Regions from separate parts of the Arthrobacter sp. D1-29 genome, predicted to be linked through region 3. Evidence: riboswitches for the same ligand, from Rfam matches in the RefSeq annotation. Region 3 holds a riboswitch; each other region holds the start of a gene.
What was found. Region 3 has a riboswitch for S-adenosylmethionine ahead of M1E17_RS15565 (aminotransferase class V-fold PLP-dependent enzyme). Riboswitches for the same ligand answer to the same signal wherever they lie in the genome.
Positions count from the first base shown of each region.

Region 1: another riboswitch for S-adenosylmethionine. It lies ahead of M1E17_RS11180 (bifunctional o-acetylhomoserine/o-acetylserine sulfhydrylase); the one in region 3 lies ahead of M1E17_RS15565 (aminotransferase class V-fold PLP-dependent enzyme).
Region 2: another riboswitch for S-adenosylmethionine. It lies ahead of M1E17_RS03310 (cobalamin-independent methionine synthase II family protein); the one in region 3 lies ahead of M1E17_RS15565 (aminotransferase class V-fold PLP-dependent enzyme).
Region 4: another riboswitch for S-adenosylmethionine. It lies ahead of metX (homoserine O-acetyltransferase MetX); the one in region 3 lies ahead of M1E17_RS15565 (aminotransferase class V-fold PLP-dependent enzyme).

Region 1 covers NZ_CP096383.1:2,477,250-2,482,994, reverse strand. Annotated here, with positions in the region: gene M1E17_RS11195 (carbohydrate ABC transporter permease) at 1-37, shown strand, start outside; gene M1E17_RS11190 (sugar phosphate isomerase/epimerase family protein) at 75-878, shown strand; gene M1E17_RS11185 (hypothetical protein) at 884-1,228, opposite strand; gene M1E17_RS11180 (bifunctional o-acetylhomoserine/o-acetylserine sulfhydrylase) at 1,349-2,674, opposite strand; SAM riboswitch class IV at 2,720-2,835, opposite strand; gene M1E17_RS11175 (IclR family transcriptional regulator domain-containing protein) at 3,055-3,780, opposite strand; gene M1E17_RS11170 (thiamine pyrophosphate-requiring protein) at 3,954-5,654, opposite strand; gene M1E17_RS11165 (ABC transporter ATP-binding protein) at 5,704-5,745, opposite strand, start outside.
Region 2 covers NZ_CP096383.1:689,277-695,021, forward strand. Annotated here, with positions in the region: gene fbaA (class II fructose-bisphosphate aldolase) at 1-160, shown strand, start outside; gene M1E17_RS03300 (DUF3151 domain-containing protein) at 162-584, shown strand; gene M1E17_RS03305 (uracil-DNA glycosylase) at 742-1,374, opposite strand; gene M1E17_RS03310 (cobalamin-independent methionine synthase II family protein) at 1,579-2,787, opposite strand; SAM riboswitch class I at 2,798-2,900, opposite strand; gene M1E17_RS03315 (adenylosuccinate synthase) at 3,208-4,497, shown strand; gene M1E17_RS03320 (C-glycoside deglycosidase beta subunit domain-containing protein) at 4,674-5,745, shown strand, end outside.
Region 3 covers NZ_CP096383.1:3,453,649-3,459,393, reverse strand. Annotated here, with positions in the region: gene M1E17_RS15575 (metal-dependent transcriptional regulator) at 1-491, opposite strand, end outside; gene M1E17_RS15570 (class I SAM-dependent methyltransferase) at 523-1,281, opposite strand; gene M1E17_RS15565 (aminotransferase class V-fold PLP-dependent enzyme) at 1,410-2,843, opposite strand; SAM riboswitch class IV at 2,880-2,993, opposite strand; gene hisN (histidinol-phosphatase) at 3,144-3,962, opposite strand; gene rsgA (ribosome small subunit-dependent GTPase A) at 4,103-5,218, opposite strand; gene aroA (3-phosphoshikimate 1-carboxyvinyltransferase) at 5,202-5,745, opposite strand, start outside.
Region 4 covers NZ_CP096383.1:1,585,397-1,591,141, reverse strand. Annotated here, with positions in the region: gene M1E17_RS07340 (winged helix DNA-binding domain-containing protein) at 1-574, shown strand, start outside; gene M1E17_RS07335 (hypothetical protein) at 588-1,094, shown strand; gene metX (homoserine O-acetyltransferase MetX) at 1,204-2,319, opposite strand; SAM riboswitch class IV at 2,332-2,447, opposite strand; gene M1E17_RS07325 (VOC family protein) at 2,737-3,375, shown strand; gene M1E17_RS07320 (CPBP family intramembrane glutamic endopeptidase) at 3,498-4,277, opposite strand; gene M1E17_RS07315 (histidine phosphatase family protein) at 4,394-5,050, shown strand; gene M1E17_RS07310 (DeoR/GlpR family DNA-binding transcription regulator) at 5,130-5,745, opposite strand, start outside.

The DNA.
Region 1 (5,745 bases), 980 kb from region 3:
GGTCCGAGGCATGACTACCGGCGCAGTCAAAGGCTAAGAGTTTCCGTAAACAACATCAGAAAGTAGAACCATAAATGATTCTGTCTACAGTCACGGATGAAGTCATCGCTGACCGCTCCCCGGCCGCGTTCCCCCGAATTTTCGAAACAACCAAGGCCGAAGGAATCTCCGATGTTGAGATCCGCATGGTCGAAGCCAAGCGATTCCCTGTAGTGGATCCAGATGCCTGGGACCGCCTCAAATCAACATCACAAGAGTACGAAATCACCCTCTCCGCCGTTTCACCCGGCCTGTTCAAGGCTCCGCTGAACAGCGACCTGCTATCCCTGCACTCGAACGGCATCCTGGAGATGAGCCTTGATTTGGCAGAACGGCTGGAAATTAACACCCTGATCGTCTTCGGCGTGCAGCGCAGCCACCAGGACACCGCATCAGATCTCCAGCGCGTCATCGAGATTCTTGGACAGACGTCCGACCGTGCCGCTAAACGGGGCTTCACCGTGCAGCTGGAAAACATTCCAGGCTCCTGGGCTGACACGGGCGATAACTGCCTGGCCCTGCTCGAAGGCGTTGGCAGGGACAACTTCGGATACGTGTGGGACACCGGTAATCTCTACGAAGCTGAAGAGAAGCCCTTCCATCAAAGCTACGAAAAACTCAAGCCATACATCAAAAACGTTCACCTCAAAGACGGTCGCTTCATCGATGGCGTTATGACTTGGGAGCACTTCGGAACCGGGGTAACCGACATCGCCGGACAGGTCTCCGCCCTTAAAGCAGACGGCTACGAAGGCAAACTCACCATGGAAGCCAAGTGCGAACCCCATATGGACGAAGACTTCATTGCGTCCGTCCGCTACCTGAAGTCAGTGCTGTAAGGCCCTCACAATTGGTCGGTATGCGGGCCTTCTTTGAGCCATAGGGTGTCGCCGTCGACTCTCTCCAGCTCATCCGATGCGAAGTATGCGTGACCGGCAAACAGACCTGACCTGTCCACTTTCACATAGCCGATCCGCAACAGCCTTTCCGCCGTGTGATGGGGCAACGAGGAGGTGGCAGCGAATGCGTGAATCGCTGTGCCGACGAGGCCTCCCGTTTCAGGGTCGGTCTGACCCTCCGCCGTCACTGCCTCCGGATCCCCCATCTTCAGTGCTTCCACTTTGCCGATCTTCTTGCCATCCGGCGCTACAACGTGCATTCCTTCACGCACCTGCTCGATGACCGCCATGGTGTTCTCCTTCATGCAAAGCAACCACTGAGTGCAGAATAAGTGTAGGACTGACTCAGTGGCAGTAACAGAGGTGTGTATCAGCACTTCCAGGCTTGCCGCCGGTGATGCGCCAGTGGATCAGGCGCCGCTGGCCTCCTTGGCGGCACGGAAGCCGGCTTCAAGGTCTGCCAGGATGTCATCGATGTGCTCGATGCCCACGGAGAGGCGGACCAGTCCCGGGGTCACGCCGGCCACGGCCTGCTGCTCCGGGGAGAGCTGGCTGTGCGTGGTGGAGGCCGGATGGATGACCAGGGACCGGACGTCCCCGATGTTGGCCACGTGCGAGTGCAGCTCCAGCGCGTCCACGAACCGCTTGCCCGCCTCGGCGCCTCCGGAAAGATTGAAGGACACGATGGCACCCGTGCCCTTGGGGCCGTATTTCCGCCCGCGCTCGTACCAGGGGCTTGAGGGCAGGCCCGCGTAGGCGACGGATTCGACGTCGTCACGCGCTTCCAGCCAGCGGGCCACTTCGCCGGCGTTGGCCACGTGGCGTTCCACCCGCAGGCTCAGGGTCTCCAGGCCCTGCGAGATCAGGAACGCGTTGAACGGGGACACCGCCGAGCCCAGGTCCCGCAGGAGCTGGACCCGTGCCTTGAGGATGTAGGACAGGTTGGCGCCCAGGGCGCCGCCCTCGCCGAGGTCGCGGGCGTAGACCAGCCCGTTGTAGGTGGGGTCCGGGGTGTTGAAGCCGGGGAACCGCTCCGGGTCCTTGCCGAAATCGAACTTGCCGGAATCCACGATGACGCCCGCGATCGCTGCGCCGTGGCCGCCCAGGTATTTTGTGGCCGAATGCACCACAATGTCCGCGCCCCATTCCAGCGGACGGATCAGGTACGGCGTGGACAGCGTGTTGTCCACGATCAGCGGCACGCCCGCCTCGTGGGCAGCCCCGGATACGCCCTCAATGTCCAGGACATCCTGGCGGGGGTTGGACACCACCTCGGCGAAGAAGAGCTTGGTGTTCGGCTGCACCGCGTCACGCCACTGGTCCAGGTTGTCCGGGTCCGCTACGAACGTGACGCTGATGCCGAACTTCTTCAGCGTGTGGGCGAAGAGGTTGTAGGTGCCGCCGTAAAGGCTGGGGCTGGCCACGATGTGGTCCCCGGCTTCGGCGATGTTCAGGACCGCGAAGGTCTCCGCCGCCTGGCCGGAGCTGAGCAGCAGCGCTGCCAGGCCTCCTTCCAGGCTGGCAATACGCTGCTCCACCGCGTCCTGCGTGGGGTTGCCGATGCGCGTATAGATCGGCGCCAGCTCGGCCAGTGCAAAGCGGTTGGCAGCGCTTTCCGCACTGGGAAACACGAAAGACGTGGTCTGGTAAATGGGCAGTGCCCGGGCGCCGGTGGCAGAATCCGGCTCCTGCCCGGCATGGATCTGGCGGGTTTCAAAAGACCATCCGTTGGACATTCAAGGCTCCTTTGACGTGGGCCCGGGGCATGTTGGGAGCACCACGGGCCGCGCTTGCCATCCGGCCGTTGCCGGACAGCCAGGTCCTCACCCGGGGCACCCCACCGCGGTTGGAGGGTTGCCGGCCAGCGAGCCGGGGCTTGGCGCTGGCGCTCATGACCTGAGCTCAGTGTAGGGGCAAAGGTGCATGCCGACAGAATCACGGCGAACCGTTTCGCCGCCCTGCCGAGCACACTGTAGGCATACATTGATCATCGGCGACGGCGTTGCGGACTTCCGCGACGAGGACGCCGACGTGTTCGCCCTCATTGTGGCCTCCGAACTTTCCGGAAACCGCTCGTGGAGGCGCCCGCGGCCAGCCCGGTGGCTGACTGCAGTGCTCAGTGATGCTCTACGCGGGTCGAAAACTCGCTGCCGAGTCCGGCGCTGATCTTTGCGGCGGCGTCCTGGAGCAGCGGGAGGTGCTCCAGCAGTTCGCGCGTCGTCAGGGCGGTGGACGACAGGCCAAGCCCGGCGAACACCCGTCCGTCGCCGCCGCGGACAGGCACCGCAATCGCGCGCAGCCCGGTTTCGAATTCCTGGTCCACTTCCGACCAGCCGCGCTCGCGTATCTTCGCGAGGCGCTCTTTGAGAGCGGCGGGGCTCGTGATGGTGTGCGGCGTGATCGCCTCAAGTCCGGTTGTGTCGAGATAGTGGCGCAGGCCCGCCGCTGGGAGATCGGCGAGGATCACCTGTCCCATCGCGCTCGCATAGGCCGGGAGCCGGGTGCCGATGACAAGCGAGAGATTGCTAATCCGCCGCATCGAGATGCGGCTTATATAGACGATGTCCGATCCGTCGAGTGTCGCCAGCGTGCAGGTCTCTCTCACCTCGGCGACGATCTGCTCCATCACCGGCTGCGCGATCTCCCTGAGGTCGAGCGAGTTCAAATAGGCGTATCCGATGGTGAGGACGCGCGGCGTCAGTAAGAAGCCGCGCCCGTCGGCGCGGACATAACCGAGTGCCTCGAGGGTGATCAGAAGGCGTCGTGCGGTGGGACGGCTCAGTCCCGCTGCGGCTGCGACCTCTGTCAGAGTCAGCCGCGGACGGTGATCAGCGAAGGCCAAGATGACCGCGAGTCCCCGCTCGAGGGACTGAACATAGTCGCGTTGGTCTAGACCCTCAGGCCGCCTACTCATCCAACATCTCCGATCACTCGAACCCGAACCCTGCATGTCCGTGAAGCGGACGTGCCTTTCCGATGCACTGTAATTCAGATCCCGGTCGAACCGGTCGCGCCTCAGTAGTCCGCTGGCTTGATCCATGGCGAACTGATCATTGCCGCGAGCACCACGAGGCCCCCCTGTCGCCAAGCGGCGACAGCGCGCTTTATCCCATCGGCGAGATCTTGCGGGGAGGTCACCGTGAAGCCGGTCGCGCCACACGCCGCGGCGATCCCGGCGATGTCCACCTCGGCAAGGAAGGCAGTCGCTGGCGGCTGGGGCCGCTCGGCGTCGGGAAAGAGGTCGTGGACGGGCTGACTGCTCGCCGCATAGCCACCATTCTGGAGTACCACGATGAGACCGTCGACGCGCTCGCGCCGCAGCGCAATGAGCGCCGCAACCGGTGCACTGAATATGAAGGAGCCATCCCCGACGACGACGAAGGTCGGCCGCTCCGGCTCGGCGGCCATCGCCCCGAGCAACGCGCCGAGGGCCCAGCCGAGCCCGGCGCCGCCGGCGCGGAACAAGGTGCCCGGGACTGTCCGCGGGAGCCACTGGCGGACATAGCCCGCCGAGGTCGTCGACTCCTCGATGAGCCGATCCTCCGCCGTGATGTGGTCGGCGAGAACGGCAAGGACGTCCTGCGCCGTGAGCGATGCACCGAGGGTCGGGCGTTTGGGCATCAAAGGCCGCCGCCCGAGCGGGACGGGCCTCGCACCCTCCGCCTCGAGCCGCGCGAGTATCGTTTCGAGCCAAACGCGCGGCGAACTCGTGACGCGCACATCCGCCGGGAACGCCCAGTTCGGCATCGCGACTTGGAGCGGATCGGTGTCGATGAGGAGTACCCGGCAGTCCCGCCGGGGGCCTTCCTTTCCCAGGATCCAGGGAACGGGCGCATCGAGGACTATCGCTAGGTCAGCCTCCGCCCAGGCTGCCGCGACGTTGGTCGCGGCGAGCGGGTGCGTCGGGGGGAAGTTCATCCGCTCCTTGAGCGGATCGATGACGGTCGCACCAATGAGCTCCGCGAGCCGGGTGAACGGTGCGACTGCTTCAGGGTCCTGCCCAACCCGGGAGGTGACAAGCACGGGGTGCTTGCTCGCCCGGATCTCCCGAAGGCTCGCGTCGGTTGCCTCCGGGCTCGGGCCCGAGCGGAACAAGGAGCCCAGCCGCGGGGCCTCTGGCTCCGGTGCCGTCTCGATGAGCATCTCACGCCCGAACGTCAGGTAAACCGGCCCGGGCGGGGCGGCCCCTGCGATGTCGATCGCCCGCTGCACGGTCTTATGGACGAGGCTGGCGTGGGAGGGGTTGAACGTGGCCTTCACGTACTGCCGGACGATACCTGCTTGGTCGGGTGCGTCCTGCATCCAGTGGACGATGTGGTCGCGCCCGCCATGGACGGTGCCGTACTCGTCGTAGGGGGTGAGGCCAGCCATGATGATGACGCCTGCCCCCGCCCGAGCCGCGTTGTGCACCATCGCGCCGAGATTCTGCGTGCCGACGTCGACGTGGACGAAGACGGCAGACACCTGGCCGGTCACCGCGAAATGCGCGTGGGCGGCAGCGAGTGCGACCGTCTCGTGCGGGCACAGGACAAGCCGTGGAACTGGGCGTGTCTCGGCGATTCCAATCTCGATCGCGCGGGCGAGCGGCGCGGTGTCGGTACCCGGATTGATGTAAATCGTGTCGACGCCCCGGTCGATGAGGCCCCGGAGGAGGAGCTCCGCGCCGGAGAGCGGCCGCGGAGTCGTTCGGGAGAGAGCCTGCTCGGTGGTGGTCAACTGCCGCTCCTTCGCGTTCGCTTTCAAAATACCGGTGTCGACCGCCGAGTCAGGCCTTCGCCTCCGCTTGCGCTGCTGCCGCCTCTGCTTG
Region 2 (5,745 bases), 2.4 Mb from region 3:
CATGTTCAAGAACTACGACGGCGTCCTGAAGGTTGACGGCGAAGTGGGCAACAAGAAGCTTTACGATCCCCGCGTCTGGGGCGCCTCGGCCGAAGCAGGCCTTGCTGCCCGTGTGGTGGAGGCGGCCAAACAGCTCGGCTCCCTCGGCAAGACGTTCTAGTATGTCCGACGAGTTCCGCAGGAACCTGATGGGCCCCGAGCCCACCCTCTTGCCTGCCGAGACCGAGGTCTACGAGCAGCTGGAGGCGGGCCAGGAGGCACTGGATCTGGTGGAGAAGCACCCCACCTCCTCGCTGCTGTGGGCTGTGCTCGCGGAAGAGGCGTGGGCCGAGGGCCGCACCATCGATTCCTACGCCTATTCCCGTGTGGGCTATCACCGCGGCCTGGATTCGCTGCGGCGTAACGGCTGGCGCGGCGTCGGCCCCATCCCGTGGGAGCATGAGCCCAACCGCGGTTTCCTGCGTGCGCTCTATTCGCTGGGCCGTGCATCGGCGGCCATCGGCGAGGCCGAGGAACCGGAACGGATCGAGAAGTTCCTCAACGACTCCGACCCGGCAGCGAAAGCGGCCATCGAAGGCAAGTAAACCAAAAGTTAAATAACGACGGCGGGTGGTCACCTTTATTGAAAAGGTGGCCACCCGCCGTCGTTCCTTCAGAGTTTTTGTCCAGATATGGCGACCAAAAGTCCCTTTTGGTCGCCATATCTGGACAAAAACTCCGTAGTGGAGGGGGAGCGTGGGGCTAGCTGGGCTTCGTCAGGCCTGTGCGCGCCATGGCATCCGCATAGGCCACGTGCATTTCTTCAAGGTACTGTTCCTGCCGGGCCGGAGTACCGGCGAAGGCTCGGCCACTGAGGGAGCGGACCTTGTAGGTTTTCAGTCCGCGGCGCCAGAGCAGGGGCACCTCGGTCTTCAGCAGCAGGTTGGCCAGGCGGTTGGCTTCGGTGCCGTGGGCCACGATGACGGAAGCCCGGGGCACGAGGGCCAGGAACTTGAGCAGCGGCTTGAGGCCGGAGGCGATCTGGTCCGGCGTGAACTTGCCGTTGGGCTCGCCCGGGGTGTGCCACGGGTGGACGTTCCACGGCATCACGAACTCCGGACGCAGGCCCAGTTTCCACTGGACGCCCAGCATGCGGGTGGCGGCGTCGTCGTCGCCGGCGGTGATGAACCCGGACTTGTCCGCTTCGCCGATGTTCGAGTACAGGCTGATGATGCGGCATTCATCCACGTCGTGCATGGGGTCAACGTAGGGAACTTCGGTGTGCGGCTTGACGCTCTGCAGGGAATCGCACAGCTCGTTGACGGCTGCGACGTTGGGTTCGTAACGGCGGCTCATGAGCTGCTCGCGAAAAGATTCAGGTGCCAGGGCTGTCATGTATTGCTATGTCTCCTGCGGGGCTCGGTGATGCTGCCAATCCGGAAAATGGGCGCATCGTGGCGCGGCAGGTTCCGGGATGGTTTGAAATGTGGAGTGGACCGATTCCTGGTCGGTCCTTATCAGTTTAGCAAGCCCCGCAAAACGCAGGCACGCCCAAGGCCTTCCCGTGATGGAAGGCACAGGGCGCCGGGATCGCTGCACCTACCAGAGGCGCTGGCTGGCGCGGCGGGCGCCCTCGCCGAGCGCCTCAAGTTTGGCGAAGGCGATCTGCGGGTGAACCCGGCCGCCCAGCCCGCAGTCCGTGGACGCAATAACATTCTCCCGGCCCACCAGCTCGGCGAAGCGGACAATCCGGTCAGCCACGAGATCCGGGTGTTCCACCACGTTGGTTGCGTGTGAGACCACTCCGGGAATGATGGCCTTGCCCTCGGGAAGCCTGGTGTCTTCCCACACCCGCCACTCGTGCTCGTGCCTGACGTTGGCGGCCTCGAAGGAGTAGGCCCCGGCATTGACCTGCAGCACAGATCCAACGATGTCCGCGAACGGAATGTCCGTGGTGTGCGGCCCGTGCCAGGAACCCCAGCAGACGTGGAGGCGGATCTGTTCCTGGGGCAGGTCGCGCAGGGCCCAGTTGGTGGCCTCGATGCGCAGCTGGATGAACTTGAGGTAGTCCTCCAACGACGGCTCGGGGTTGATCTGATCCCAGCTTTCCGCGAGTGAGGGGTCATCGAGCTGCACCGTCAGGCCGGCGTCGATGATGGCCTTGTATTCCTCCCGCATGGCATCAGCGCAGGCGTACAGCAGTTCCTCGTCCGACTTGTAGTACTCGTTGGCCACCCTGGCGCACGAACCGGGGGAGAGGGACGCCAGAAAGCCTTCCGTCAGGCCCGCCGCGGCCAGGCCCTTTTTCAAATTGGTGACATCGGAGGCCACCAGGTCATGCCCCGTGTAGGTCAGGGGTCCCGCGATTTTCGGCTGCGTCACGCTTTTGCGGTGCGCCAGGATGCCCGAGGACGGATCGGTGTACGCGTCGTTGAAAGCCAGCCGGTCCCGGCGGTCCGGAAACGACGTCAGCACAATATGCCCCGGAGACGAGCGATGCACCACGGGGTCCTTCCACCTGTCCACGTCAGTGGGTTCCAGGCCGCCCAGCCTGGCGAAGGAGTAGTTCCACCAGGCGCCGTAATCAACGGAAGTGGACATGGTGTGCCCGTACTCGCCGTCGTTCGCAATGTCGACGCCGAGGTCTTTCTGCCGCTGGACCACATCCGCCACCGATGCTTCCAGCAGCTCCAGGAATTCGGGCGTGATGCCCTCGGATTCCTTTGTGGCGTTTGCCGCGATGAGCTCCGGCGTGCGAGGCAGTGAACCTGCATGCGTGACCTGGATGTGGTCAGTATTGGGGGACATGGATACTTCCTTTCCATCGGTCCTGGCAGTAGCACCTGCGGACAGGATTGTCCCTGCACCCGCGGTTGCTGCGGCGTCAGCGAGCCAGGTCTCTCGGCCGCTCCGGATGGGTACTCTCACTTAATGTCATCAGCCGGGTGCGGGCAAGCCTTCGCCGGATTGTTTCATCGGATGGCGGCGGAGGCGGGGGTGGAGAAACCAAGGGCCCGCGGGCCACGAACAAGTGGAGAAACCCCGGCATCCGCTAAACTTGGCTGGTAAGAGCCCCGAACTCTTGCCTGGCAGGCCACTGAATCTGTGCCTGCCGGACTGTAGCCGTCGGGGCATTCTCATGAACGGCGCTGACTTCCGGCTGAACACCTGCTGCCTCACCTGGGTGGATCAACCGGAATGCGGCCCGAACGAATGGGGGAGGATCCCATGCCAGCTATCGTGATCGTAGGAGCCCAATGGGGCGACGAGGGAAAAGGCAAGGCCACTGATCTCCTCGGCGGCCGCGTCGACTATGTGGTTAAGCCCAACGGCGGCAATAACGCCGGGCATACCGTCGTCGTAGGCGGTGAGAAGTATGAGCTCAAGCTCCTTCCGGCCGGCATTCTCAGCCCCAATGCGGTTCCCATCATCGGCAACGGCTGTGTGGTGAACCTTGAAGCCCTGTTCCAGGAAATTGAGGGGCTCCAGGCCCGCGGCGCAGACACCTCCAAACTGCGCGTCTCCGCCAACGCACACCTGGTGGCGCCTTTTCACCAGGTGCTGGACAAGGTCACCGAACGTTACCTCGGAAGCCGCGCCATCGGCACCACGGGCCGCGGCATCGGGCCCGCCTACATGGACAAGGTGGCCCGGCTGGGCATCCGTGTCCAGGACGTCTTCGACGAATCCATCCTCCGCCAGAAGGTGGAAGGATCGCTCCGCCAGAAGAACGAGCTCCTGGTCAAGGTCTACAACCGCCGCGACATCGATGTTGAGGAGATTGTTGAATACTTCCTGTCCTTTGCCGAGCGTCTCCGCCCGCTGGTCATCGACAGCACACTGGTCCTGAACAAGGCCCTGGATGAGGGCAAGGTAGTGCTCATGGAAGGCGGCCAGGCCACCTTCCTGGACGTGGACCACGGCACCTACCCGTTCGTCACTTCCTCCAACCCCACCGCCGGCGGAGCCTCCGTTGGCTCCGGCATCGGTCCCACCCGGATCTCGCGCTCCATCGGCATCATCAAGGCGTACACCACGCGTGTGGGCGCCGGCCCGTTCCCCACGGAGCTCTTCGACGAGATGGGCGTGTACCTGCAGAAGACGGGCGGCGAGTTCGGCGTCAACACCGGCCGTCCCCGCCGCTGCGGCTGGTACGACGCCGTCCTGGCCCGCCATGCGTCCCGCGTCAACGGCTTCACGGACTACTTCGTCACCAAACTGGATGTACTCACCGGCATCGAGCAGATTCCGGTGTGCGTGGCCTATGACGTCGACGGGGTCAGGCATGACGAAATGCCCATGACCCAGACCGAGTTCCACCATGCCAAGCCCATCTTCGAGTACTTCGAGGGATGGACCGAGGACATTACCGCGGCCCGCACCATGGATGACCTGCCGGAGAATGCACGCAACTACGTCCTGGCCCTGGAAAAGCTCTCCGGCACGCGCTTTTCCGCCATTGGCGTGGGTCCGGACCGTGACCAGACGATTGTGGTTAACGACCTCATCAATGACTAACTGTTTCTGAAAGTCCGACGCCGGCGGGTCACCTTGAACAGGTGGCCCGCCGGCGTCGTTACGGGGTAACGCTGCATGGATGCGGGGCTCATCTTAAGTAGGATACTCACCAACTTAGGTGTGAAATAGACATAATGCTGTTAGTCTGTTTAAGCACCTACAGAGAGTGAGCAATGATGCTTCTCGAAAGAGACCTCATCCAGTCCGTCGGCTTCCGCAACGTCACGGAAGGCGGACGTGTGACCGGCTTCCAGTTCAGGGTCCGGATGCCTTCCTACCGGGGCATGGCCGCTTCCCTCATTGACGGCATCGCGGTCCGCGTTGGCGATCTGGTGAACGTTGGCCCCGACGTTCCGCGTTGGACGTTTGGCGGGCGGACCTACACGCTGCAGCAACTCTGGGAAAGTGATGGCGTCCGCTGGCCCTTGGAGGAAGCGGCACTGGTGACCGTTCCCCTCGACGGCGGGCTGCCGCAAGGCGTCCACGAGCTCAGCATCGAGTTGCGGCTGCGAATGTCCTACATTCCCGTCGAGCACCAGCCCACCATCCACCGGGTCAGCCGGAAGGTCACGCTGGCACCGGAAGGCGGCGAAGATACCTTCCGCTACGGCGTTTCCCTGTACAGCTTCATGGGTGACTACGGCACGGTCATGGACCTTGAAACGGCTTTGGCCGCCGTCGCCGACGTAGGCGCCATCGGCGTCGAGATCCTCGGCGAGGGCCACGTCCCCAACTATCCGGAACCTTCTGCGGCGTGGATCGACAACTGGTTCGGCCTGCTCGAGAAGTACTCTTTGGAGCCCACGAACTACGGCTCTTGGATTGACACCCGGCTCCACCCCGGCAGGAGCATGACGGCAACCGAAGGTGCCGAGGCACTGCAACGGGACCTGAGGCTTGCCCACCGGCTGGGATTCGGCTTCGTCCGCCCAAAGATCGGGGTCGTGTCCAGCGACCTGGTTCCGGACCCGATCTGGACGGAGTCAGTGGAACGCTCGCTCGACCTGGCTCACGAGCTGGGGATCATCATCTGCCCCGAGATCCACTCGCCAACGCCCATCAAGCATCCCGTCGTCGAGGACTACATCGGCCTCATCGAACGGACGGGAACCAAGAACTTTGGTCTCCTCATCGACACCGGCATCTTCCAGGACCGGCCCATCCCGCTGCGGGAAGGGGAGACGCGCGAGACCCGCCCCGCCTTCCTGGACGGCATCGGCGTCGATCCGGCCGATTTCGCGGACATCG
Region 3 (5,745 bases):
ATCCTGGTGATCCTGCCGGTGTGGCCCTGATCCAGCTCGCTCATCAGGCGGGCGGGAGGCATCAGCACGGTTCCGTCCGCGGTAGGAATGGGGTCCCCGTGGGGATCGCGTTGGGGATTTCCCAGCTTGGCCGCCATGCGTTCAATGAAAGTGTCCGAGACTGCGTGCTCCAGCAGTTCGGCTTCGTCGTGGACCTCATCCCAGCTGTACCCCAGCTGTTGGACGAGATAGGTCTCAATCAGTCGGTGCCGCCTCACCATGGACAGGGCCAGCCGCACTCCGTCCTGTGTCAGCGTGATGGCACTGTACGGTTTGTGGTCCACCAGGCCCTGGTCCTTGAGTTTGCGGACCATTTCCGAAACCGAGGAATTTGCCACGCCCAGGCGCTGGGCCAGCTGGGAGGACGTAATGGGCTTGTCCTGCCACTCAGTGAAGGAGTATATGACCTTGACGTAGTCCTCGATCGAGGAGGAGGGCGCGCTGGTCTTCACGGTACCAAGCCTACCCGTTGGTCAGCCGCCGTCATGCCTTGATGGCCCGCCAGGTCAGCGTCAGGTAGGGCAGTCCCAGTTCAGCACCGGCAGCGTGATCCAAATGCTGGTGCAGATACCAGTCGAGATTGGCGAGGACCTTGGTCCGCGTGGCTTCACCCGCCCTCAGGAAGTAGCTCCGGGATTTGGCCAGCTCAATGATGTCGGCCGTGCTTAGCCGGTCTTCCCACCGTGTCACATGGCTTTCGAGCCCCTGGAACTCAGGCCCCACCACAGGACGAAACCCCGGCTTGTAGACGTCCCCGGCGTGCATAATCCGTGAGAGCCGGTGGACCCACGGTACGGATGTGTCCAGCTGGTTCCAGATAAGGCCGAGTGTGCCGCCTGGGCGAAGAATCCTGGCAAGTTCTGTGCTTGCCTGCAGCGGGTCACACCAATGCCAGGCCTGGGCAACGCTGACGACGTCGAATGAGCCGCTCGCCAGCCCGGTTGCCTCGGCTGTGCCCTGCCTTGCTGTCACTTGTGGATAGTGGATCCCGAGCTGCTTGAGCATGTCCGCGGAAGGGTCCACGGCTGAAACCGCCAGTCCGCGCTCGAGCAGCAGGGCCGTGAACTTGCCAGTCCCTGCACCGACGTCCACGGCATCACGGGCTCCGGCGGGAACAAGCCAGTCAGCTGAGTCCGCGGGATATCCGGGCCGGACGCGTTGGTAGTGCTCGCCGCCGTCCTGGAAGCTCTGTCCGAGTTCCCGACGGCGTCCGTGGTCAAGTTTGGGGCCACCCCGTGCCACGCGCGGCCTCCTTCACCTGATGCCCTTGGGTATCTTTCGAATTTACCGCACGGGTGCGTCCGGACGAACCAGCCCTCGGGCGCGCTTGGCCATGCACCTTTGAAGGGGCAGGCGGCCATTACCTCAGGTCAGTCTTCGATGCAGGGAGCTGCGCCTGCGGTACCGGGAGTGTTCGGCGCCCACGACGGGTAAGTCCGGGTGTCATTGGCGGGAACCCAGCGGCCGGCATCCACGACGTAGTCCCATCCCAATCCGGTGCGGCGCAGTTCCTCGATGCCGGCCAGCAGCCGTTGGGCGTCTTCGAGCCGGGAACCTACTCCGAAGCTCGCCCGGAGGGAGCCGGAAGGAAGACCCAGGCGCTTGAGCAAGGGATGGGCGCAGAAACGGCCGTCACGGAGGCCTACGCCGTGCTCTGCGGAGAGATAGGCAGCCACCAGTCCAGCGTCGTAGCCCGCCACGGAGAAGTTAACCACGCCGATGGTGTCCGTTTCGGGGTTGGTGTCCTTGAAGATCTGGTGCACGGTGACGCCGTCGATCTTCTCGAGGCCTTCCACCAGGAAGGACCTGATGGCTGACTCGTGGGCATGCCAGCGGGTCTGGTCCAAGGCGGCGATGACCTGCGTGGCGCGGGCGAGGGTGGCTGCGCCCAGGACGTTGGGCGAGCCGCCTTCGTGCCTGGCGGGCCCGGTTGCCCAGCTCACGCCGTCCAGCCTGGCTTCCCGGACAGCGCCGCCGCCGGCCAGGTGGGGAGTGCCGGCGTCGAGCCAGTCCGGCCGGCCCACCAGGACACCTGACCCAAAGGGCGCATAGAGCTTGTGGCCGGAGAAGGCCAGGTAGTCGACGTCGTCAGCGGCGATGTCGATACGCCGGTGCGGCGCAAGCTGTGCGGCATCGACCACGATGCGGGCGCCGTGCTCGTGGGCCAGTGCCGCCAGTGCCCGGACGGGCAGGATCTCGCCGGTGACGTTGGACGCGCCGGTGACGGCCAGCAGGCTCACCCCGCCCTGTTCCAACTCGGCACGGATAGCCTCGACGGTACCGGCAAGGGTGTTGGCGGCGACCACACTGCGGTGCGGCACTCCTTGCCACGGCAGGAGGTTGGCATGGTGTTCGATGTCGAGATAGAGGACGTCGCCCTGGTTGCGCCCGTCCGTGGACGGCAGGCAGCCGGCCAGCAGGTTCAGGGAATCAGTGGTGTTACGGGTGAAGATAACGGAGTCATCGGGGCGGCCACCAACAAACTCCCGGACTATGCTGCGTGAGTTCTCATAAACCGAAGTGCTGATCTGGGATGCATAGCCGGCACCACGGTGGACGCTCGCGTAAAACGGCAGGATCTCGTTGAGGTAGGCAGAAACCACGGAGAGGGCAGGCGCCGAAGCACCATAGTCAAGGTTGGCGTACCTGACATGTCCGCCCTGGATCAGGGGAGCCTGGATCTCCGCGCCGGTGACGGCGGAGAGGGGACGCCCGGCGATGGAAATGCGATCGGCGGACAGTGCTGGGGACGTGCCGGGAAATGCCTGGGCAGCGGTATTGGGGGAGACGGTGGCAGTTGTCACAGAGACCTCACTCTGAAAAGGACTCCCTGTGCCGGGAATCCGCGCTTGCCGCATCCGTTCCGGACCGGCCTGGTCGTCACCCGGGGCACCCCACCGCGAATGGAGGGTTGCCGGCCAGCAAACCGGGGTTTCGCGCTGGCACTCGTGACCTGTTAAGAGCGTAGGACATGGGCCGGGCGGGGAAAAAGCCGGGCCGAATGTTAAGGGTTTTGTTACGCGGGTTGAAATAGGCCCCACTCACCGAAGATACGACGGCGGACGCCTCCTTTTGAAGGCGTCCGCCGCTGATAATTCGGATGATCAGGACGAGAGAAGATCGTCCAGGCTCGGATTTAGTCTCTTCAGGACCTCCGAGTGCAGGATGGAATTGGTGGCCAGGGCATTGCCTCCGAAGGGCCCGTCTTCTCCCTCAAGGGAGGTAAACCGGCCCCCGGCCTCAACCACAATGGGCACCAGCGCCGCCATGTCGTAAAGGTTCAGCTCGGGTTCACACGCGATGTCCACAGAGCCTTCGGCCACCATGCAGTAGGACCAGAAGTCGCCGTATGCCCGCGTCCGCCACACATCCTCGGTGAGCTCCAGGAACTCGTCAAGATTGCCCCGTTCCTTCCACCCACCCAGGCTGGAATAGGACAGCGACGCGTCGGACAGCTTTGAGACGTCCGAAACCCGCAGCCTGGTGGCGGCGGCAAGGGAACGGCCCATGTAGGCTCCAGCGCCCTTGGCCGCCCACCAGCGCTTACCGAGCGCCGGGGCACTGACCACGCCGACCACCGGTTCGCCCTCGTCAACGAGTGCGATGAGTGTGGCCCAGACGGGGACGCCGCGAACAAAGTTCTTGGTGCCGTCAATGGGGTCGATGATCCAGCGGCGGGAACCATGTCCGCTGCTGCCGAACTCCTCACCGAGCACGGCATCACGGGGACGGGAGCGGGAGAGTTGGCCCCGGATGGCTTCCTCAGCGGCCTTGTCAGCATCTGTGACCGGCGTCAGGTCCGGCTTGGTTTCGATGTGGAGGTCCAGGGCCTTGAAGCGGCTCATGGTCTGGTCGTCCACGGAATCGGCCAGCACGTGGGCCAGGCGCAAGTCATCGTTGTAGCTCGAAGCGGGTTGGATCATGGTTCCAAACTACCGTCAAAGCGGGGCAGGGGCGGGGACATCGGCGTCCCGAACCGTTCCGACGCTTCCGGACAGGGTCCGCTGAAGGCGGGAAAATACGGCAAAACCCGCCAAACGGTGAGCGAACGGATGGCGGTACTTCAGCCCATGCTGCCGAGTTCCTTGGTTTCCTGACCTTCCATCCGCGGATCGGTGCCAAGCAAACGCCGCAGTGACGCAAGCCGGGCTGCACCCGTCGGGCCGGCGTGGCCCTCGGCCACCCAGGCGTCCAGCCCGCAGTTGACCGCGGCGGCGTTGTGCTTGCAGCCACGTTCACATGCGTCCGTTCCCGGCTCGAGATCCGGGAAGGACCGGAGGATGCGATCCGGGTCCACATGTGCCAGGCCGAAGGACCGGATCCCGGGAGTATCAATGATCCAGCTCCCCGCCGGCGAGTCAGTCAGTTTGAGGGCAAGGGCAGACGAGGACGTGTGCCGCCCCCTCCCCGTCACCGCGTTGACGCCGCCCGTGGCACGTTCGGCACCTGTCAGCGCGTTCACCATGGTGGATTTGCCCACGCCCGAATGCCCCAGCATCACCGTGACCTTGCCATCGAGGTGTTCACGGAGCTGGGAAACGGCATTACTGTCCAGCCGGGCAGACAGGCCGTCATCGGAACGTGCATCGATTCCGGACGCCGCGGAATCGGCCGTGCGGCTGATGATGACCGGGAAATCAAGGTGCTCGTAGTTGGACAACAGCTCCGAGGGATCCTTGACGTCCGCCTTGGTGACCAGCAGCAGCGGGTCAATCCCGGCGTCGTAGGCTGCTACCAAGGCGCGGTCGATAAAGCCGGTCCGGGGTTCCGGGTTGGCGGCAGCCACCACGACCACGAGCTGATCGGCGTTGGCTACCACTGCGCGCTCCACGGGATCAGTGTCATCCGCGCTGCGGCGCAGGAGTGTCCTGCGCTCCTGGATCTTGACCAGGCGGGCCAGGGTGTCAGGTTCGCCCGATACATCCCCCACGAGCGAGACGAAATCTCCGGCGACCACGGGGGAGCGGCGCAATTCCCGGGCCCTTGCCGCGATGATCACGCGCTCGTCGCCCGAATCCTCACCGACCACTGCCGTATACCGGCCGCGGTCCACCGTGATGATGCGTCCCGTGACAGCGTCATCGTGACTGGGACGGTCCTTGGTACGCGGGCGTGACCCCTTTTTGCTGGGACGGATCCGGACATCGGACTCGTCCCATGAATCAGTGCTGCGTGCCACCGACGGAACCCTCCGGCCCCTCAGGCTGGGTTGACTGGCCCTGGGCGAGCATGTCCGCCCACAAGGCAGGAAAGTCCGGCATGGTCTTGGCCGTGGTGGCGATGTCCTCCACCTCAATGCCCTGCACGGCCAGGCCAAGGATGGCACCGGCGGTGGCCATTCGGTGATCTGCGTAACTATGTACGACGCCGCCGTGCAGCTTCGCCGGGCGGATCACCAATCCGTCGCTGGTCTCTTCTGCATCGCCGCCGAGGCGGTTGATTTCGGTGACGAGCCCGGCCAGCCGGTCCGTCTCATGCCCGCGCAGGTGTGCTATTCCCGTGAGCCGGGAAGGGACGCTGGCGAGGGCGCACAGAGCGGCGACAGTAGGGGCAAGTTCGCTGGTTTCATCGAAGTCGCCACCCTGGATCCCAGCCCCGCCGGTAACGGTCAGGACGCCGTCAGCGAGGCTGACGTCGGCACCCATTGCCGACAGGATGCTGCGCCATTTGTCTCCCACCTGGGTGGTTTCCGCCGGCCAGTTCGGG
Region 4 (5,745 bases), 1.9 Mb from region 3:
GCGCTATTTCAGTAGCCGCGGTCCGGCCACGGTCAGGGACTGCGCCGACTGGTCCGGGCTGACCATGGCTGACGTCCGGCAGGGCGTTCAGCACGTCCTGGAGAACGAACCGGACGCCCTGGAAACGCAGGAAATTGACGGCGTCGTCTTCTACTTCAGAGCCGGGCCGGGACCGGAGCCGGATTCGACGCTGGGAGGCCGCGGACCCGCTCAGGGGGCGGAGCCCCGGATCGATCTGATCCAGTGCTACGACGAATACGTGATGGGGTATTCCGCCACCAGGCATTACCTGGGAGGAAGCGCTCCCGCGATCCCCGCCGACGGCGCCCTGATACACGTGGTGCTGCTCAACGGAAGGATGGCCGGTTCCTGGCGGCACACCATGCTGCCCGGCCGGTGCGAGCTGGACATCCGTCTGTCCACACCGGCAGGGTCACACGCCGCTTTTGCCGGTGCGGGCGAAAACACTGACGTGGAGCAGGCGGTGGAGGCCGCCGTGGCTGGCTATGGAGCCTTTCTTGGCATCCCCACAGTCCGGAAGGCGTCCGGGGCTAAGCTGGAAGGACACATATGAGAGGCGCAGCACCGTGAACAACCTGTTTTTCTGGATCATCGTTTTGTCGTTCCTGATTCCGATGGGGATGCGGATGTACCGGAAATACGTCCACCGCCGGAACCAGGAACAGAGCTTCTCCGGGCGGTACCCGGACTACTTCCCCGGCCCGCGTCCGGGACCGCAGAGCAACCAGCCCCGCGACGGCTACACGCAGCAGGACTACATGAGCGGCGGCTTCCGCCAGATCAGCAGCCCGGAGCCTCTGCCGCCCAGCCAGCCCCTTCCCCCGTTCCAGCCACTGCCGGGCCAGCAGCTTCCGACGCCGGACCAGCAGCGCCCGCCGTACGGCCAGGCAGTGCCTCCCCGGGACCGGGGACAGGAACCGCAGAAGCCGGCGGCCCCCTCGACTCCCCCGCCGCCGTCGGCCCCGCAGGGCTACCGTGCCCGCAAGCTTGCAGAACTTGACCAGCAGTACAGCAACGGCGAAATGGCCATGGATGAGTACATGGCGCGCCGGGCCGAAATCATGAACGGCTGACGCAAGAACTGTCCCGGCGAGGTTCTGAGGCCGGGAACTTTCCAGGCCAGGACTTTCTGGACCAGGAAGACTTTCTGGACCAGGGATATTTTCTAGAGCAGGAACTTCTTCAAACCAGGAATGTCGTCCTGAGCTGGTTGCCCAGCTGTCCGATTTCGGTGAGGAAGCCGTCGTGGCCGATGGGGCATTCAATGATGTGCACATCAACGTCGCCCGGCAGGGCTGCCGCCAACTCGTGTGACTGGGACGGGAAGTAGAGCCTGTCGCTGTCCACGGCCGCCACAAAGAACCGGGCTGTCGCCTTGGCCAGGGCCTCGTCCAGGGAGCCGCGCCCCCGGCAAACATCGTGGCTCATCAGGGCCTCTGTGATGGCGATGTAGCTGTTGGCGTCAAAGCGCCGAACCAGCTTGTTGCCCTGGTGGTCCAGGTAGCTTTCCACCTGATAGCGGCCGCGGTCGCCCAGCGCCGGTGCCTGGAACGGTGTTTCCGGCGCCTGGGCCAGGCGTCCGAACCTGCCGTCCAGTTCCCGGGCCGAGCGGTAGGTGATGTGGGCTATCCGGCGAGCCAGCGCCAGGCCGTCCTCCGGACAGGGACCGCCATAGTAATCGCCGTTGTTGAAGTTGGCATCCTGGCGGATCGCCAGGGTCTGGGCCTGGGCGAAGGCAATCTGCTCCGCCGTGCTCGCGGCGCCGACCGATACTACGGCACACCGTTCTACCCGCTCAGGGTAGGTCAGAGCCCATTCGAGGGCACGCGCGCCGCCCATTGAGCCGCCCAGGACGGCGAACCAGCTCTGGATGCCCAGCAGGTCAGCCAGCCGGGCTTCGGCAACGGTGCTGTCCCGGAGGGTGACCAGGGGGAAGCGGGAGCCCCACGGCTTTCCGTCAGGGGCAGGCGACGAAGGTCCGGTGGAGCCATAGCATCCGCCCACGATATTCACGGAGACCACAAAAAACCTGTCAGTATCCACCGGCGCACCGGGCCCGGCCAGCTGTTCCCACCAGCCCGGTTCATCGGTGTCGCCCCGCGTGACGTGGGTGCTGCCTGTCAGGGCGTGCTCGATCAGGATGGCGTTGGAGGCATCATGGTTGAGTGTGCCCCAGGTTTCATACGCCAGGGTGACATCCGGCAGGAAGCCTCCGGCTTCGAGCTCGAGTCCGCCGATAGTGGCGAACTGGACCACTCCGTTTTCAGGTACGGCGGTGCGGGAGACGGTAATCGTCATGTGAGGACCTTTTCTACGCGCTTGCCCGCCGTCAAATGACCGGCAGGCCAGGTCTTCACCCGGGGCACCCCACCGCGGAAGGAGGGTTGCCGGCCAGCAAGCCGGGGCTGTCACTGGCACTCATGACCTGCTTCGAGTGTACGAAACAGCCATGCCTCTTGACCAAGAGTGTGACTGGTTATGACTTTCCCGGCCTGCGGCTACGGTGCCCGCAACTGCCCGGCTGCATCCACGACGTCGGCCATTTCGCTAATACCGATGGAAAGCAGGAGGGGCGTCAGCTGCCTCCCCAAGGCCATAGTCAGCAGACTTCCTAACCATGGTTTCGGGCTTAATGTCCACTCATGACACAAAGTAAAAAGTGGGTAAGGCTACCCTTAGCTGAGAGCCCGATCACAAAGTGCCAAGATGAAGGGCATGCGCATGGATCACGTCTCTTACGCCTGTGAACACGATGGCCTGGCTGCCACAACCGAACGAATTTCGTCCGCCCTCGGCGTCGAAGCCGTGAAGGGTGGAGTGCACCCCCGTTTCGGAACCCGGAACATGATCATTCCACTCGCGGGCCACAAATACCTTGAAGTAGTGGAGGTCCTTGACCACCCGGCGTCGGATAAAGCGCCGTTCGGACAGGCCGTCCGGGCACGCTCTGCTGCCGGCGGCGGCTGGATGGGCTGGTGCGTCGAAGTGGACGACCTCGCCCCCTTCGAACGCCGGCTGGGACGCTCCGCCGTCAACGGCAACCGGAAGTTCCCCGACGGCCGCGAACTTGTATGGAAGCAGATCGGAATCCTGGGCCTCATCGCTGATCCCCAGGTCCCGTACATGCTCAAGTGGGAAGGCGATCCCGCCCTGCACCCGTCCAACGCCTACGAAAGCAATGTCAAGATGTCCTGCCTGACCATTGCAGGCTCGGCGGAGCGGGTGACCGAATGGCTCGGCGAACCTGTCGAAAAGCCGCTTGAGGATGTAGCGGTGGAATGGGTGGCTCCGCATGGAACCCCGGGAATCCTTTCCGTCACCTTCGAAACCGCCTCCGGGGCAGTCACCATCTAAGCCCTCCCCCGGCCGGTCAACGGCCGTTGGGAACAAGCTTCGGCCGCCATCAGCGGGTGCCAATGACGCCACCTGCCGATGGCGGCCGAATTACTTTAACGCCGCCGTCGTTCCTTGGTTTTTCACCCGAGGCCTATGGCAGACCCAAAGAGGCTGAAGCCAACGAACGCCACAATGTCCAACAGTGCGTGCGCAATGACCAGCGGCATCACCCGCTTTGTGCGGGTGTAGAGCCAGGCGAACACCACACCCATGACCGCGTTGCCGATGAAGGGCCCAAAGCCTTGGTAGAGGTGGTAGCTGCCGCGCAGCATGGAACTGGCGAAGATTGCCAATGGCATGCTCCAGCCAAACTTCCCCAAACGGTCCATCAGGTAGCCCACCACGATGACTTCCTCCACCACAGCATGCCGCATGGCAGACAGGATCAGCACCGGCACTGTCCACCAGTAGGAATCCAGGGCGCTGGGAATGATGGCAGTGGTGATGCCCAAGGCCCGCCCTGCCGCGTAGAGGCCAAGTGACGGGATACCGATCAGGGCCGCAAGTCCTAGACCCTGCAGCATGTCCCTTCCGGGTCTGGCGAAGTTGAAGCCAAGCTTCCGGAAGGCCGAACCTGCATGTGCGCCGTCCCCCGCCCCCGGTTGCCGCTGGTCGGACAGGAAGTAGATCACCAGCAGGACCGGCACCAGCGCGAAGACGATGTCCAGCAACTGGTAGGTGAGATCGAAGTATTCGCGGGTGCTCTGCGAGCGGTTGAGCGTTGAGGTGCCTTCCGCCAGCGGGGCGCGCGTCATCTTATCCAGCAGCTGGACCACGGAGTAGACGGCGGACTGGCCCAGGGACAGCCCCAAGACGATCCAGACTTCAAGGCGCAGCCGACGGCGGGAGGGAACCAACATGCTCCCATCTTGCCTGTAGTTTCTGGTTCTTTGCTGGTGCATTACCCGGTCAAAGAGCTGCGCCGCGCCGGCGCCACCTATGCTTGGGGCTTATGAGTGCGCCCGGGAAAATTATCATGATCCGGCACGGCCAGTCTGCAGCCAACGCCGATACCTCGATCTACAACAGGGTCCCGGACTATCGGATTCCCCTGACCACCCTGGGTGTGGAGCAGGCGAGGGCAGCCGGCGAGCAGATCCGGGATGAGCTGGACGGCCGCCAGGTCTGCGTCTACGTCTCGCCCTACCTGAGGGCCCATCAGACCCTCGAGGCCCTCAACCTCGGAAGCCTCACGGAGCGGGTGATCGAGGAGCCGCGGCTGCGCGAGCAGGACTGGGCCAACTTCCAGATCAGCGGCGATATTGAAGACCAGAAGGAACTCCGCAACGCTTACGGCCATTTCTTCTACCGTTTCCGCGAAGGCGAATCCGGCTCGGACGTCTACGACCGGATTTCCTCGTTTATGGAAACGCTTTACCGCCACTGGTCCAAGCCGGACTATGCGCCCAATACCCTGCTGGTGACGCACGGGCTCACCATGCGCCTGTTCTGCATGCGGTGGTTCCACTGGTCAGTGGAGTACTTCGAGTCCCTCAACAACCCGGGCAACGCGGCGGTGCGGACGCTGGTGCGGACCGACCTGGACAAGTACGAACTCGACATCCCGTTCAGCCAGTGGGTGGACCGCAGGGTGGACGAGACGGTGCTGGACGCTCCGCCGGTCATCTTTTAGCGGCGCTCCGGGGCCGCCGGTTTCTCAGGCAGCCAATGTTCCAGGAAGCAGCTGTCGAGACAGCGGAACTTCGGGGGCCCTAGGCGAGTTGCGGCGCAACAATGACTTCCGTGCCGGTGGCCTCAAAGGCCGCTTTGTCCTCGGCTGAAATACCGGCATCGGTGATAAGCCGGGTGAACTCGTAGCCGTCCATGGTGGCGAAGGCGCGCACGCCCACCTTGGAGGAATCGGCCAGCACGTAGGACACCCGGGCCCTGCTGGCCAGGAGCGCGTTGACGGACGCTTCGGCCTCGCCGGTGTTGGTGGGTCCCACCACGGGGTCGATGCCGTTGACGCCGATGAAGGCGATGTTCAGGACCACCTTCTGCATGATGATGTCCGTGTAAGGTCCCACCAGTTCGTAGGAACGCGGGTTGAGGATGCCGCCGGTCACCATAACCTTGATGTTGGGCCGGACGGCCAGTTGCGCCGCGATATTGATGGCGTTGGTGACCACCGTCAGGGTGGGCTGGTTCGACGGAGCGTTGAGGTCTTCGCGGGTTGCCAGGATCTGGGCCAGCGCCGTGCTGGTGGTGCCGCCACAGAGCCCGATCACGGCACCGGGGCTGATCAGGGCCGAGGCCGCCTGGGCGATTTCTTCCTTGGCCTGTGCGTGGTCGTCCCGGTTATATCTGCCAGGAAGATCGTAGGCGAGG